DNA from 3 places in the Pseudocitrobacter sp. 73 genome. Region 1 is predicted to be linked to each of the others. Evidence: predicted binding sites of a transcription regulator. Region 1 holds the regulator's gene; each other region holds the start of a gene.
The links. Region 1 encodes Fur, which represses iron uptake genes when iron is present. Its sites were predicted from a motif close to ATAATAATGAGAACNACTATCAA; they were not measured.
Positions count from the first base shown of each region.

Region 2: zupT (zinc transporter ZupT) is a predicted target of Fur. The motif match lies at 2,744-2,766, and genes of this name have one in related genera.
Region 3: sodA (superoxide dismutase [Mn]) is a predicted target of Fur. The motif match lies at 1,940-1,962, and genes of this name have one in related genera.

Region 1 covers NZ_VTZO01000020.1:163,103-167,955, reverse strand. Annotated here, with positions in the region: gene pgm (phosphoglucomutase (alpha-D-glucose-1,6-bisphosphate-dependent)) at 1-481, opposite strand, end outside; gene seqA (replication initiation negative regulator SeqA) at 506-1,063, opposite strand; gene ybfF (esterase) at 1,247-2,011, shown strand; gene ybfE (LexA regulated protein) at 2,141-2,434, shown strand; gene fldA (flavodoxin FldA) at 2,585-3,115, shown strand; gene fur (ferric iron uptake transcriptional regulator) at 3,397-3,849, shown strand; gene F0Q32_RS19560 (LysR family transcriptional regulator) at 3,902-4,768, opposite strand.
Region 2 covers NZ_VTZO01000015.1:32,895-37,747, reverse strand. Annotated here, with positions in the region: gene F0Q32_RS16125 (fimbria/pilus outer membrane usher protein) at 1-1,021, opposite strand, end outside; gene F0Q32_RS16120 (fimbrial protein) at 1,082-1,645, opposite strand; gene zupT (zinc transporter ZupT) at 1,964-2,737, opposite strand; gene ygiD (4,5-DOPA dioxygenase extradiol) at 2,929-3,717, shown strand; gene dsbI (protein-disulfide oxidoreductase DsbI) at 3,825-4,499, opposite strand; gene F0Q32_RS16100 (thiol:disulfide interchange protein DsbA/DsbL) at 4,515-4,853, opposite strand, start outside.
Region 3 covers NZ_VTZO01000019.1:54,883-59,735, forward strand. Annotated here, with positions in the region: gene F0Q32_RS18515 (oligogalacturonate-specific porin KdgM family protein) at 21-692, opposite strand; gene sodA (superoxide dismutase [Mn]) at 1,247-1,867, opposite strand; gene rhaT (L-rhamnose/proton symporter RhaT) at 2,238-3,272, shown strand; gene rhaR (HTH-type transcriptional activator RhaR) at 3,273-4,121, opposite strand; gene rhaS (HTH-type transcriptional activator RhaS) at 4,193-4,853, opposite strand, start outside.

The DNA of each region.
Region 1 (4,853 bases):
TAGGCGGGTTGTATTTAATACCGCCATCTTCCGGCGGGTTGTGAGACGGCGTAATCACAATACCGTCAGCCAGTGGGCCACCCTTTTTGTTGTGGACCAGAATCGCATTCGACACAGCAGGCGTCGGCGTAAAGCCGTTATTTTCCTGCACAATGACATCCACACCGTTTGCCGCGAGCACTTCGAGCACCGAGATAAACGCCGGTTCAGAGAGCGCGTGGGTATCTTTACCGACGAAGCAAGGACCGGTAATGCCGTTTTTCGCACGATCTTCGGCGATAGCCTGCGCGATCGCCAGAATATGAGGTTCATTAAAACTCTGGCGCGCCGCGCTACCACGGTGTCCGGAAGTACCGAACTTCACTGCATGCTCTGCGTTACCCACTTCCGGTTTCAGCACGTAGTACTGAGACGTCAGTTGGGCGACGTTAATCAAATCACTCTGTTGTGCAGGTTGGCCCGCACGGTTATGGATTGCCATTGCTTGATCCTTCTTATGCAAGGGTTAGATTGTGCCGCATACCTTTTCGATTAATTCAGCGGGGAACTGCATAAATTGCATAATGTGTTCCACCATACTGCATTTACGACCGGTGTTGGTATTCGTAATCACCCAATATGGGGTTTCCGGTACCTGTTTCGGTTTAGTCTGATTACCGTTTTTCAGCAGGGTTTGCTCATTGGCGGCAAAGTAGACACGCGTACGCCCGTGAAGCGATTCCGTCGCCTCGGCAAACGCGTTGTTATCCAGTTTGTAGAGCGTCGTCAGGATCAGCATAAAGCGATTGACGGCTTTTTTCTGCTCAGCGTATTCGTCAGAGAGCAGCAGTTCACGCATAGCACGAACTTTGTCTTTCGCGGTTTTAACCGGTTTTACCTCGGCAACTGGAGCAACCTGAGCAGGCGCAACTTCAGTTTTGGCAACCGGAGCAGCAACAACAGGTTGTGATGCGGCGGTAAACTTCAGCATCCGCCGTAAAATGTCAGATGCGCTCTCGCCAATGTGCAGTGTGTGGGCGGCAATATAGCGATAGAGTTCGTCATCAACTTCGATCGTTTTCATCTTAATCCAGTGCAATTATTTTTCTGAATACAAGTTGCTGGGATTTTATGTTCAAAACCCAACAGCGGATAGCGTCATACCAGGATAGCGGCAAAAATGGGATAAAAATCGTATCTTGCCCCTGAACGTGAGAATGTCCAACATAATACCCTAACCCGACAGAGCGAAAAAAAGAACTTTGCTATGAAATTGAATACCCGAGCGCAAACTGCACAAAACCTGCACAATAATTCCCCCATTCTGCTCGTTCACGGCCTTTTTGGCAGCCTGGACAACCTCGGCGTGCTGGCGCGCGACCTGGTGACCGACCACGATATTCTGCAAGTGGATATGCGTAACCATGGTCTTTCTCCGCGAGCAAACGAAATGACCTACCCGGCGATGGCCCAGGATCTGCTGGATACCCTCGACGCCCATAACATCGAGAAAGCCACGGTGATTGGTCACTCGATGGGCGGCAAAGCAGTGATGGCCCTGACCGCGCTGGCCCCGGAACGCATCGATAATCTGGTCGCCATTGATATCGCGCCGGTGGACTACCAGGTGCGACGCCACGATGAGATTTTTGCGGCAATTAACGCGGTCACCAGCGCGGGGGTCTCCTCGCGCCAGCAGGCTGCAACCGTAATGCGCGAATTTTTAGCCGAAGAAGGCGTGATTCAATTTCTGCTGAAGTCGTTTGTCGACGGCGAGTGGCGCTTCAACGTACCGGTCCTGTGGGATCAGTACCCGCACATCGTCGGCTGGGAGACAATTCCGGCATGGGAACATCCGGCACTGTTTATCCCTGGCGGAAATTCCCCTTATGTTACCGAAGCTTACCGGGAGGCTCTGCTCTCGCAATTCCCGCAGGCACGCGCACACGTCATTGCAGGCGCTGGTCACTGGGTGCATGCAGAAAAACCGGACGCGGTGCTGCGCGCTATTCGTCGATATTTAGCAGACTGATTAAAAACTCAACGACCGCGCGCCATTATGGTCGTGGTCGTTGGCGTGTCGGTTGCGGTGATGTATGATTGCGCGCTGTCTGCACCGGGCGTTTCCCGGTAGCTTGTTTCCCCGAAGTCACTCTGAACCATGGCAAAAGAACAAACGGACCGCACGACAATTGATTTGTTCGCAAATGAGCGTCGGCCGGGAAGACCCAAAACCAATCCGCTTTCGCGTGACGAACAGCTGCGCATCAATAAGCGTAATCAATTAAAACGCGATAAAGTTCGCGGCCTGAAGCGTGTCGAACTGAAACTCAATAGCGATGCGGTAGATGCCCTGAACGAACTGGCAACCGCGCGCGATATGAGTCGCAGTGAGCTTATCGAAGAGATTCTGATGAGCCAGTTAGCCCTGCTTCGCGCGCAGGAAAAGCTCTGAAAATTTCATAAAACCCCGCTTTCATGTAGCAGAGTGTGCAGTCCGGTACGATTGCTGATTCCGCACCCTTCTCTGTTCTGCTATGATTGCCCTTATCTGTGGGCAATACGCCACCACCATATCATTAAGTTTCAAGAGGTTATTTAACTCATGGCAATCGTTGGCATTTTCTTTGGTAGCGACACCGGCAATACCGAAAATATCGCAAAAATGATTCAGAAACAGCTTGGTAAAGACGTTGCCGACGTGCATGACATTGCCAAGAGCAGCAAAGAAGACCTGGCTGCATTCGACATTCTGCTGCTGGGTATCCCTACCTGGTACTACGGTGAAGCGCAGTGCGACTGGGATGATTTCTTCCCGACGCTGGAAGAAGTTGATTTCAATGGCAAACTGGTTGCACTGTTCGGCTGCGGCGACCAGGAAGACTATGCGGAATACTTCTGTGATGCGCTGGGCACTATTCGCGACATCATTGAACCGCGCGGTGCAACCATCGTCGGCCATTGGCCAACAGCCGGTTACCACTTCGAAGCCTCTAAAGGCCTGGCTGATGACGATCACTTCGTGGGTCTGGCTATTGATGAAGATCGTCAGCCGGAACTGACCGCTGAACGTGTAGAAAAATGGGTTAAACAGGTCTCCGAAGAGCTGCATCTGGAAGAGATCAAAAACGCCTGATGTTTGTTGCGGTGTGATTGTTAAATCACACCGCATTAATAGGCAAAAGCAATCAAAATAATAGCTACAATTTTTTAACTTTTGAGCGCAAATCTGTACAATATCTTCTGAATTTAGCGAGTTTGCTGGTCAAGCCTCGTTTTCGAAATCTTTATTCGCCTGGGTCTTGCTGTTTTCATTTAGAAGGCGTCATTCTATAATGAGACGCATTACACTCGGTGCACTCTCTGTGATACTTCCGCGTTTGGAAGTCAATCGTTTAGCAACAGGACAGATTCCGCATGACTGACAACAATACCGCATTAAAGAAGGCTGGCCTGAAAGTCACACTTCCCCGGTTAAAGATCCTGGAAGTGCTTCAGGAACCAGACAATCACCATGTCAGCGCGGAAGACTTATATAAACGCCTGATCGACATGGGTGAAGAGATTGGTCTGGCGACCGTCTACCGTGTTCTGAACCAGTTTGATGATGCGGGCATCGTAACGCGCCATAATTTTGAAGGCGGTAAGTCCGTTTTCGAACTCACTCAACAACACCATCACGATCACCTGATCTGCCTCGACTGCGGCAAGGTTATCGAATTCAGCGATGATTCCATCGAAGCTCGCCAGCGTGAAATTGCCGCGAAACACGGTATCCGCTTAACCAACCACAGCCTGTACCTGTATGGTCACTGCGCTGAAGGCGATTGCCGCGAAGATGAACACGCACATGATGGTGTAGAGAAGTAATTTTCACACTGAAATGACAAAACCAGCTTACGGGCTGGTTTTTTATGGTGGTCTATGGCTTCATTTCCATCACCATCCGCAGAAAATTGTCCCGTCCTTCATGCTCTCGCGTAGGATCCCAGGCCATCGCAATTTCCCACCCCACTTTGACATTAGCCAGTTCGACCATTTTTACCCCGGCAGGCAGAACGTTACAGATACTCTCAGGCAAAAAGGCAATACCGTTGCCGCCACCGATCAGCGCCAGTAAAGAATGCATATCGTCGGAAACGGATACCGCATGCACATCGGGAAACTGCTCGGCGAGGATGATGCGAACCTGCTCAGCCAGACACGGCGCGGCGTGCGTACTGAGACGTAATAACGGATAGTGTTCAACAAGATGATGTAATCCTTCTTTTACAGACGCATTCGCGGGAACGGCAAGCACCAGACGCTCCTGTTTAATCACAAAATGTGACAGAGGCGGCAGAACGGGCAGCCGCAAGAAACCAATATGCAGCGCTCCTTCGAGCAGCATTCGGCACTGCACGCTTGAAGGAATGTTGTTGAGCGAGACGGTGACATCAGGAAAACGCGCCTGAAAAGTATTAATCCATTGCGGCGTAAGAGAATATGTCGATAGCCCAAACCCGAGGGCGAGTTTGGCTGTCGCCCCCCGTTTGATATCCCCGGCAAATTTCCGCAATTCGCGGTAACGCACCAGAAATTCGCACGCCTCGGGGTAGAACAATTTCCCCTGGCAAGTAAGTGTTGCACCGTGGCGCCCACGAGTAAAAAGCACCAAACCCAAATCGTCCTCCAGCACCTGGATCTGTTTGCTTAACGCAGGCTGAGTGATACACAACGCATCTGCAGCGGCATGGTAACTCCCCTGCTCCGCGAGCGTAACAAATGCCTGTAGTCGGCGATTTTCCATTCCCGTTTTTTATCCCTGCGCGAAAAAAAAGCATTATACATAGCCCCTGTTTCAACCGATTATCCATAAAAAGTCACAGAATGTT
Region 2 (4,853 bases), on a different contig from region 1:
GTCCTTCCCGGGTGAGGAAGGGGGTAGAGGCAGCTGAAACCTGAAAGCTGTTGACCCGGCCATCTTCTTCAGTGACCTTGACGTCCAGTGTTCCCTGTACCGACTGGTTTAGGTCGCTGATGATAAAAGGACCTGGCGCAACCTTTGTCTGGTAGATAACGCGTCCGGCATGGCTGACCGTCACCGTAGCGTTAGTCTGGGCGATGCCGCTTATCTGTGGCGCGTAGCCACGAAGCTCCCAGGGAAGCATGCGATCGTCGCTGGCGAGCGCTGCACCATTGTAGGCAAAGGCATCAAAGATGCTGGAGCTGAAATCGGTTTCGCCCAGCGTGAGTTTGGCACCAAGTGCAGGAAGTGGACGAAAAAGATAGGTTCGCGAGAGGCCGCGTGTCGTTTGTGAGCTTTCGCCATTGTGGTTCTGGCTAATCTGGTAGTCACTACGCAGGCGCCAGGCCCCCGCATTCAGCCCTGCCGTACCGTAAGCGTTAATATTTTCAGTGTGCTCGCCGTGATAAGGGCGATAGGTGCTGGCAAACAAATTGTAATCCAGCAGCAAGCCCGCCACGCCCGCATCCCAGGAGGAGGGGGGCATCCAGTTGTCCGATTTCCAGGAGAGCAATGCCTGAGGAACAGTGATATCCAGACGCTGATTCGCACTGTCGAGTGAGAACTGAATGGTAGGGTGGTTACTGAAATCAACGCAGCCCTTATCTAACGTTAGCGCGGCACGGATGTTTTCTTTCAGACCTAATTGATCAGCAAGTTCAACAGGAATGCATACCGTGACTGCATTATCTTTTGCTTTCCAGCTAAGCTCCTGGCCGGCAGAAATAAGAATCTTATTTACTGCGACTGAAACAAAGTAGTTTCCAGGCGCAATCGCCGCCTTCTCTTTGAGCAGTGAAATATCCACGCTGTCGCGCATGGATTTATCCAAAGCATTGAGATTGAATTCTACAGAGTGGACTGAAGTGGCGAATAATAAACCACTGCTTAGAACCAGAAGCTTGCAAGTGTCCATGGCATCCTTACCGGGGCTATTGCAATGATATAGTGAGGCGGCCTTCATGGCCGCCATCAATTACTTATAGGTCAGCGTGTAATTCGCTGTTGCTGTTACGCCCCCCGGCGTGACATCGGCGGCACCAACTTTCTCCATCCAGGCTTTAAACGGCAGAATTTGGGTTTGTGACGATGCGATAAGGTCGAGGCTTTGCGCTGTACCTAAAGTGATATTGCTGCTGTTCTTATCCAGCAAACGTATTCCAACGTTGGTTGCACCGCTGGCATAAGTGTTCGTCAACAGGCTGGTATCTGAGGGTTCCACGCTACCACTGCTGAAGGTCACGTCAACTTTGGTGACATTCACTCCGCTACCGTTATCGGAATTCGGTAAGTCGCAGTTAATGAGATGCAGACTGGAGTCTACGGCTTCAGAATGGGTGTTAGCATTGATGTAGCTTGCCGGCACTTCACCTAAATTTACCTGCTTATCGACATCGTCTGCCTGAATAGCACAAGGGGCGCTGATAACCAGCCCTGTAAACGTAATTTTGCCGCCACCGCCATCAACATCAGCCAGTGCGTATCCAGAGGTGAGTGCGCTTAATAGTAATGCCAACAATGTTTTCTTTCCTGAAATCATAGAATATCCTTGTAATATAATGAGATAGGCTTGTGCTAAATATCAACATCTCAATTATATCGTAAGGGATATCAGTGAAGGTTTAGAAAAACTAAACAGGATAATCTGAAAAAATTAAAATATTATCTTTGAAAATATTATTTAAATATAATATTGGTTTGGTGATTATGTTAGTGCGGCGTGATTACGTAATAATTATGGTTATTATCATGATTTGCTCATAGTTCACAACGATAGCTAAAAAATTCAGACTAAATTTTGTGACACAATATTAGCTAACCCATTACGCCGTGCTGTAACCCCAGCACGGCGCTAATATTAACCAAGCCCAATGGACTGTAACAAGACCAGGCTTAGTCCCATTACGGACATACCGCAAAGAACGCCATAGCTGGGGTTATTGTTCGGGTCTATCTCTTTGGCCAGCGGCATCAATTCATCCACTGACAGCGCGACCATAATCCCGGCAACGGCCGCCATAATGGCCGCCATCACGACCGGGGAGACCAGGCTGCCGAGAATTAACCATGCCAGCACGCCGCCGAGGATTTCCGCCATCCCGGAAATACCTGCCCAGAATACCGCTTTGCGCTTTGAGCCTGTAGCCGCATAAATGGGCCCGGAAACCGCAAGGCCTTCAGGAATATTATGTAGCGCGACGGCGAATGCGATGCCAAAGCCGAGTTCCAGGTTATTGCTGGCCGTAACAAACGTCGCAATGCCTTCCGGAAAGTTATGCAGGCTGATGCCCAGCGTCAGTAAAACCGCCGTCCGCCGGATGTTGGGCGGCAGGGGTTTAACATCCGCAGGGGCTAAATCCTGCGGGTGTGCGTGCGGCAATAGGCGATCGAGCGCGAAATAGCCGAGCAGGCCGACAACAAACATACCGTAGCCCAGCACGGGCGACATGCCTTCGGTATGCAGTGCGGCAGGCAGCATTTCCATCAGGGAAATCAGCAGCATAATACCCGCCGCGAAGCCTAGTGAAAACGCCAGCACGCGGTTGGAAGGTTTTTGCCCGATAACGCCAAGGATCGCGCCAATAAACGTGGCCGCACCCGCTAATAAGGTCAGAATTAAGGGTACCGACATCGCTTACTCCTTATGATAATGATTATCATTTATACTAAAAGTTGTCGTCCATTTCGAGAGACTTATTGCGTCTTTACTCCAGCTTACATTCAAATTTTCTGAAGATCATCATCACGCTTATCTGAGTTTCACCCTGTCTAAAACAGGTTAATGTAGTGTTATTACATCGTACTCTTTATGAGGATAACACCATGTCTCGTACCCGAATGCCAGCGTTGTTTTTAGGTCACGGTAGCCCGATGAACGTGCTGGAAGACAACATCTATACCCGCACCTGGCAGCACCTGGGCGAGACGTTACCTCGTCCAAAAGCAATTGTGGTCATTTCTGCACACTGGTTCACACGTGGAACGGGTGTGACGGCCATGGAAGCACCGAAAACGATTCATGATTTTGGCGGCTTCCCGCAGGCGCTGTATGACATTCACTATCCGGCGCCCGGGTCTCCGGCATTAGCGCAGAAATTAGTTGAGCTGTTGTCACCGGTGCCTGTGACACTGGACAATGAAGCCTGGGGTTTTGACCACGGCTCCTGGGGCGTGTTGATTAAGATGTACCCGAACGCGGATATTCCGATGGTGCAGTTAAGCATCGATAGCACCAAACCTGCGTCCTGGCATATGGAGATGGGCCGTAAGCTCGCCAGCCTGCGCGATGAAGGCGTTATGCTGGTGGCCAGTGGCAACGTGGTGCATAACCTGCGGACCGCGAAATGGCACGGTGATGGCACGCCGTACCCATGGGCAACGTCCTTTAACGACTATGTGAAAGCTAACCTGAACTGGAAAGGCGCGCTGGAGAAGCATCCGCTGGTGAACTATCTGGAGCATGAAGGGGGATCATTGTCGAACCCTACGGCAGATCATTTCCTGCCGCTGCTGTATGTGCTGGGAGCATGGGATGGCGAAGAGCCTATCACGATTCCGGTGGACGGGCTGGAGATGGGAAGCTTAAGCATGTTGTCCGTTCAGATTGGGTGATCTTTTGCCGGGTGGCGCTGCGCTTACCCGGCCTACGAATAGCCCGCCCTGTCAATGAGTTGCGGACTGTCGGTAGGTCTGATAAGCGTTGCGCCATCAGGCTTGTTTCATCCTCTGATAAGCTTTATACCCCAGGCTGCGCTCATAATCAGCAGCAGTATCAGGCAAGTACCGAACGCGAGCATGCACGCCTGCGCCATGTTCATAAAGTGCCATGGCGGCAGGAGATACCAGCCTTCTGAGCTTTGGTACAAATCAATAAACCACTGTTGAGTGCTGCTAAGCGTGACGCCATCTGGCACGATGGGCGCATCGTAGCCGCAGTCGCCGGTCGGCATGAACCATTCAGGCGCCCACTGCGCCAGCGGCAGATTAAAGGGAAAAGTGGGATCTGTTGAACAGCCCTGCACGCCAAACAGCGCGTCGGGATCCGGGTTATGCACCGCATAGTGGATACCGTTCAGTTTTATTGAAAACTTAATCCCCATAATGCTGCCGTAGAACGCCATCACGCAGCCAATCAGTTTCAGGATAATGTTTTTGGGGTTTATCGCCGCAATCACGCCGCCAAACACCATCACAAACATAGCGTAGCGAATATAAACACACTGTTCGCACGGTGCCATGTAGAGATAGATCTGGAAGAAGGAGTGTGCCAGCACGATAAGCGCGCCCATTGCGATAGCCATAAACAGCCACAGAAAGCGCCGTTCCTGCCACCTCACCAGCGTATCGACCGGCGTTTTGCGCAGGTCTCTCAATAATCCCTTAATGAAAGCCATAAGCGTTTCCCTGTGTTATTTGCCCGCCAGTTCGCGGATCAGGTCTGCCATAGCGTCGATGGATTTAATATTCTTGGTGTAGATCAGATATTTACCATTAACCACATAGGCCGGAACGCCCTGGATTTTGGCCACATCGTAGGCTGCTTTCCATTTTTCCAGCGTTTCCTGAACCGCAGGTTCCTTCAGCGCGGTTTCAAAATCAGCCTGGCTCATACCCGCGGCATCAAGGCCGGTTTTGATAAAGGCAGCGGGATCTTTACCGTCAGACCAGCGCTCTTTTTTGTCGTGATACGCTGCGTAGTAAGCGAATTTTGCTTTTTTAAACTGTGAGTTAGCATCAAAAAGAGAAAT
Region 3 (4,853 bases), on a different contig from region 1:
AAAGGCAGAGGAATTAATGATTAAAACGTATAACCGATACCAACACGGAAACGTGTTTGGCGCTCATCACTCGTGCTTCTTACAGAAACGTTACCAACTTCAACAAACGGAGACCATTGGCCTATCAGGTAAGCCGTTCTGAAATTGAATTCGTAGTTATCCTTACCATTATCAAACTGATCATACTTATTAGCTTTCTTGTAAATCCCTTCCAGAGTCCAGTCAAAATTATTCCATTTATATCCAGCCCAGACATCCATACGATTTATTTTATCATCATCGCGATCATCAGAAGATCGACGTACATATTCAAAACGGTAACGCGCACCTACCCACCAGCTTTCATTTAATGTCCAGGTTGCTCGCAAATAGGGCTTGTATGTTGAGTAGCCATTACCCGCTTCGAGTACAAAACCCGGTTGCCATGCAACATCTCCAGTTTTGAACTGATAACTTACCGTATATTCATTACCCTGTACTTCCATATCATTGAATGGACGATCGGTATCGTCGCCACCTGATTTTGAAATAGCTTCAATGGCAAAACCGAAACCGTTACCAAATCGATGAGATATATAAGCACGGTCATAATTTGCTTTACTATCATCAAGAAACTCATGACGAACATCAACATAGACCGCATGGGCGCTGGTGGTAACCAGAGGCAACAAAAGAAGAAGCGCTTTTTTCATAAAATAATATCCATATTAATTAATATCAACATATGCCATAGGCACTGTCGCTAACGTTAATATCCATATAAAAATGATTCAATATCATTGTGATTTTTTAATTAAATTTGAGCGCAAATTCAAAAATACGCAATAAATTTATGAAAAATATATTCATAAAATAAAGAAAATAATAAAAATAGACTTTTAAATGAATGTATTACCCGGCAAAAAAGAATGTAACCAAATGAATAAAAAGGTTTTCTTACAATTATTCAGTTAGTGAGTTAATAAATATTAGCTATTACCAACACAAATATAATCTCGCTATTTAGCTATTAGCGATGCAATTAGCGATTATCCTGGCTGGAGTGCCATGTACTAATAATCTATGGCATTCTGACAAAGGCAAACATGCTTAAAATATGTTAGCGCAATTTGAATCCATAAAACTAACACAGGCATATTTTTAAAAGCGCCGACCTAACAGTCAGACGTTAAATAAAAAAGCCCCCGCAGCCTAACCCTGCGGGGGCTTTCGTACCTCACCTTACGGCAAGGCTATGGATACAAACTTATTTTTTAGCTGCGAAACGTGCAGCAGCTTCGTCCCAGTTCACCACGTTCCAGAACTCTTTGATGTAGTCCGGGCGGCGGTTCTGGAATTTCAGGTAGTAAGCGTGTTCCCAAACGTCCAGGCCCACAATCGGGAAGCCGGATGCGCCAGAGATAGCTTCACCCATCAGCGGGGAATCCTGGTTAGCGGTAGAAACAACAGCCAGTTTGTCGCCTTTCAGCACCAGCCATGCCCAACCGGAACCGAAACGGGTCGCAGCCGCTTTTTCGAATTCTTCTTTGAATTTGTCAACGGAACCGAAATCGCGCTCGATAGCTGCTTTCAGATCACCCTGCAGGGTGGTGCCTTTTTTCAGGCCTTTCCAGAACAGGCTGTGGTTAGCGTGGCCGCCGGCATTGTTACGCAGGAAGGTTCTTTTCTCAGCCGGGATCTGGTCCAGTTTGGTGATCAGTTCTTCAGCAGACAGGGAAGCGAACTCCGGCAGGCTTTCCAGCGCGGTATTCGCATTATTCACGTAGGTCTGGTGGTGTTTAGTGTGATGGATTTCCATCGTCTGCTTATCGAAGTGCGGTTCCAGGGCATCGTATGCATAAGGCAGTGATGGCAGGGTATAGCTCATAATCTTCTCCATTATTGTCGGGCGGCAAAGTGTTAACGCCGCGTAAGCAGTTGGTTCATTATAGTTAATTAAATGATATTGAAAATGATTATCAATGCCGTAGTTTTTATAAGGTTATAACTTTCTGTTATGTGCCTGATTTTACGAGGCTTACAAGCCAGAAATACGTTGCCTATCAATGTGAAAGGCACAACCGCCTGGCTTTTTACGCAGAATGTAAAAGTGTGAAGCCACTCACCACGACATTGCTCTGATGGTCATTATTTGATTCACGGTGGCAATTAATGGAAGGTTAATAAATCGCATACTTTTTAAGCTCAACGGGTTGGCAGGAAGCCTGAACCAACAACAACCCGTTGAGGAAACAATAATGAATAATGCGATTATGATGGGCATTTTCTGGCATTTGATAGGCGCAGCCAGTGCAGCCTGTTTCTATGCCCCTTTCAAGAAGGTCAAACACTGGTCCTGGGAGACGATGTGGTCCGTTGGTGGCACCGTGTCGTGGCTTATTCTCCCCTGGACAATCAGTTCCCTGCTGTTACCCAATTTCTGGGCCTACTACGGCTCATTTAGCGCCTCAACCCTGATGCCGGTCTTTCTCTTCGGCGCGATGTGGGGCATCGGCAATATCAACTATGGCCTGACGATGCGCTATCTCGGCATGTCGATGGGCATCGGGATTGCGATTGGCATTACGCTGATTGTCGGCACGCTAATGACGCCGATTCTGAACGGTAACTTTGATGTGCTGATCAACACCAAAGGCGGCCGCATGACGCTGCTGGGCGTGCTGGTTGCGCTGATCGGCGTGGGCATCGTCACCCGCGCGGGCCAGTTGAAAGAGCGCAACATGGGCATTAAAGCGGAAGACTTTAACCTCAAGAAAGGGCTGTTGCTGGCGGTGATGTGCGGCATCTTCTCAGCAGGAATGTCATTCGCGATGAGTGCTGCAAAACCGATGCACGAAGCGGCGGCTGCGCTGGGCGTTGACCCCCTCTACGTCGCACTGCCTAGCTATGTCGTTATCATGGGTGGCGGCGCGCTGATCAATCTCGGATTCTGCTTTATTCGTCTGGCAAAAGTGAAAACATTGTCAGTAAAAGCGGACTTCTCGCTGGCAAAACCGCTGATCATCACCAACGTATTGCTCTCCGCGTTGGGCGGCCTGATGTGGTATTTGCAGTTCTTCTTCTACGCCTGGGGCCATGCCAAAATTCCGGCGCAGTATGAATACATCAGTTGGATGCTGCACATGAGCTTCTACGTGCTGTGCGGTGGTCTGGTTGGTCTGGTGCTGAAAGAGTGGGCCAATGCCGGTCGCCGTCCGGTCGGCGTGCTGAGTGTCGGCTGCGTGGTGATTATCATCGCGGCGAATATTGTTGGGCTGGGTATGGCGAGTTAATCAGGCAACCACTCCGGTGCGATGACGCCACTGACCTGGCGTCATCCCCACCTCGCGATTAAACACCACCGAAAAGTAGTTACTGTCCTCAAAACCGCACTGCATCGCCACCTTTCCGATCATCAAATCGGTATGCTGCAACAAATACTGCGCGTGGCAGATGCGCAACTGACGCAGATAGTGATTCACCGTCATGCCTGTCTGTTGGCGAAACTGCTGACGCAGCGCACGTTCGCTACAACCTTCCTGCGAACAAAACAGATCGAGAGAAAATGGACGATTCAGGCTTCCGGCAAGCGCACTCAGCAATCGGTCGAGCAATGCTTCGCTTTGCGTCGCTTCCAGATTATCGGTAGCGTAGCGATAACGTTTGAAAGAGACCACCAGTTGGGCAAAAAGCAACTCGGCCATTTCATTCGCCAGCGGTTCATCTTTACGGCTTTCATGCTCCAGTTGGGTGATGATTTGCCGCGTCTGAGTCATTCCGTTGCTGCCAATGCGCCAGTGCGGCGTCCAGGCACTGCCGTTCAGTCCGGGCAGGTAGTTTTGCCAGTCCAGATTAAGCTTCAGCCGCTCGGGGCAGTAGATAATATTCTGTAAAACCAGATCGTTAACCGAGGCGTAGGAGTGTTTATCTTCCGCGCGGATGTAGAAGAGATCGCCCCGCGTGATGCGATAAGGGCGATCGTTGAGCATATGCAGGCCGTTTCCGCGCCAGACCAGCACCAGCTCGCAAAATTCATGGGTATGCTCCGCAAAGACGTTTTGCGGATAACGATCGGCGACCGCCACCGCTTGCCCGGGGCGAGCAAAGAATTCCTCTTTTCGCAGAACTAAGTGACCCGACACAGCCATACCTCACGACTTATAACGCACTATTGTCGCAGTTCTACGCTGAGAAAACGTTGATAGCCGCCGCGTTACTGCAAGGTGGCATCACGGCCCTGGCGAATATCGCGCGGTGACCAGTCGAATTCCCGGCGGAACAGGGTGGAAAAGTGGTTGCTGTCGCCAAAGCCACAGTGGTAGGCAATATCCGTTACGCTTTCGTCGCTGTGGCGCAGCAGATGGCGGGCCTTAATCAAACGCAGGCGATTGAGATAACGCTGCGGCGTCAGGCCCGTCGAGTGTTTAAGCTGGCGATGAAGCGTGCGCAGCGACAGCGAAAACTGCTCGGCCAGCGCTTCCCAGCAGACATCTTCCGCAAAATGCTCTTCCAGCCAGGCCATCAACTGGTTCAGGCGTGCGTCATTATCAACACTGCCAGCAACCTGGGTTCCACGACGCAGCAACACCAGCAGTTGCATAAAGAGAATTTCGCGATTGGCGAGTGTTGCTGCATCCATGTTGTCATCCACCTGCGCCATTTGCTCGAGGATAAAGCGCACCTGTTGCAGGGTGCTCTGGCTTACGCGCCAGTGGGAAGGATAATTACCCTCTTTCTCCTGCGGCAGCAGTTGATCGAGCCCGGAAAGAAACTGGAACGCTTCCGGCGAGCGGTAAAGGACATTGGTCAGACAAAGGTTATCGGTGTGCTCATAAAGATGGCGATCCGTATCGCGAACAAAACAGACCGTACCG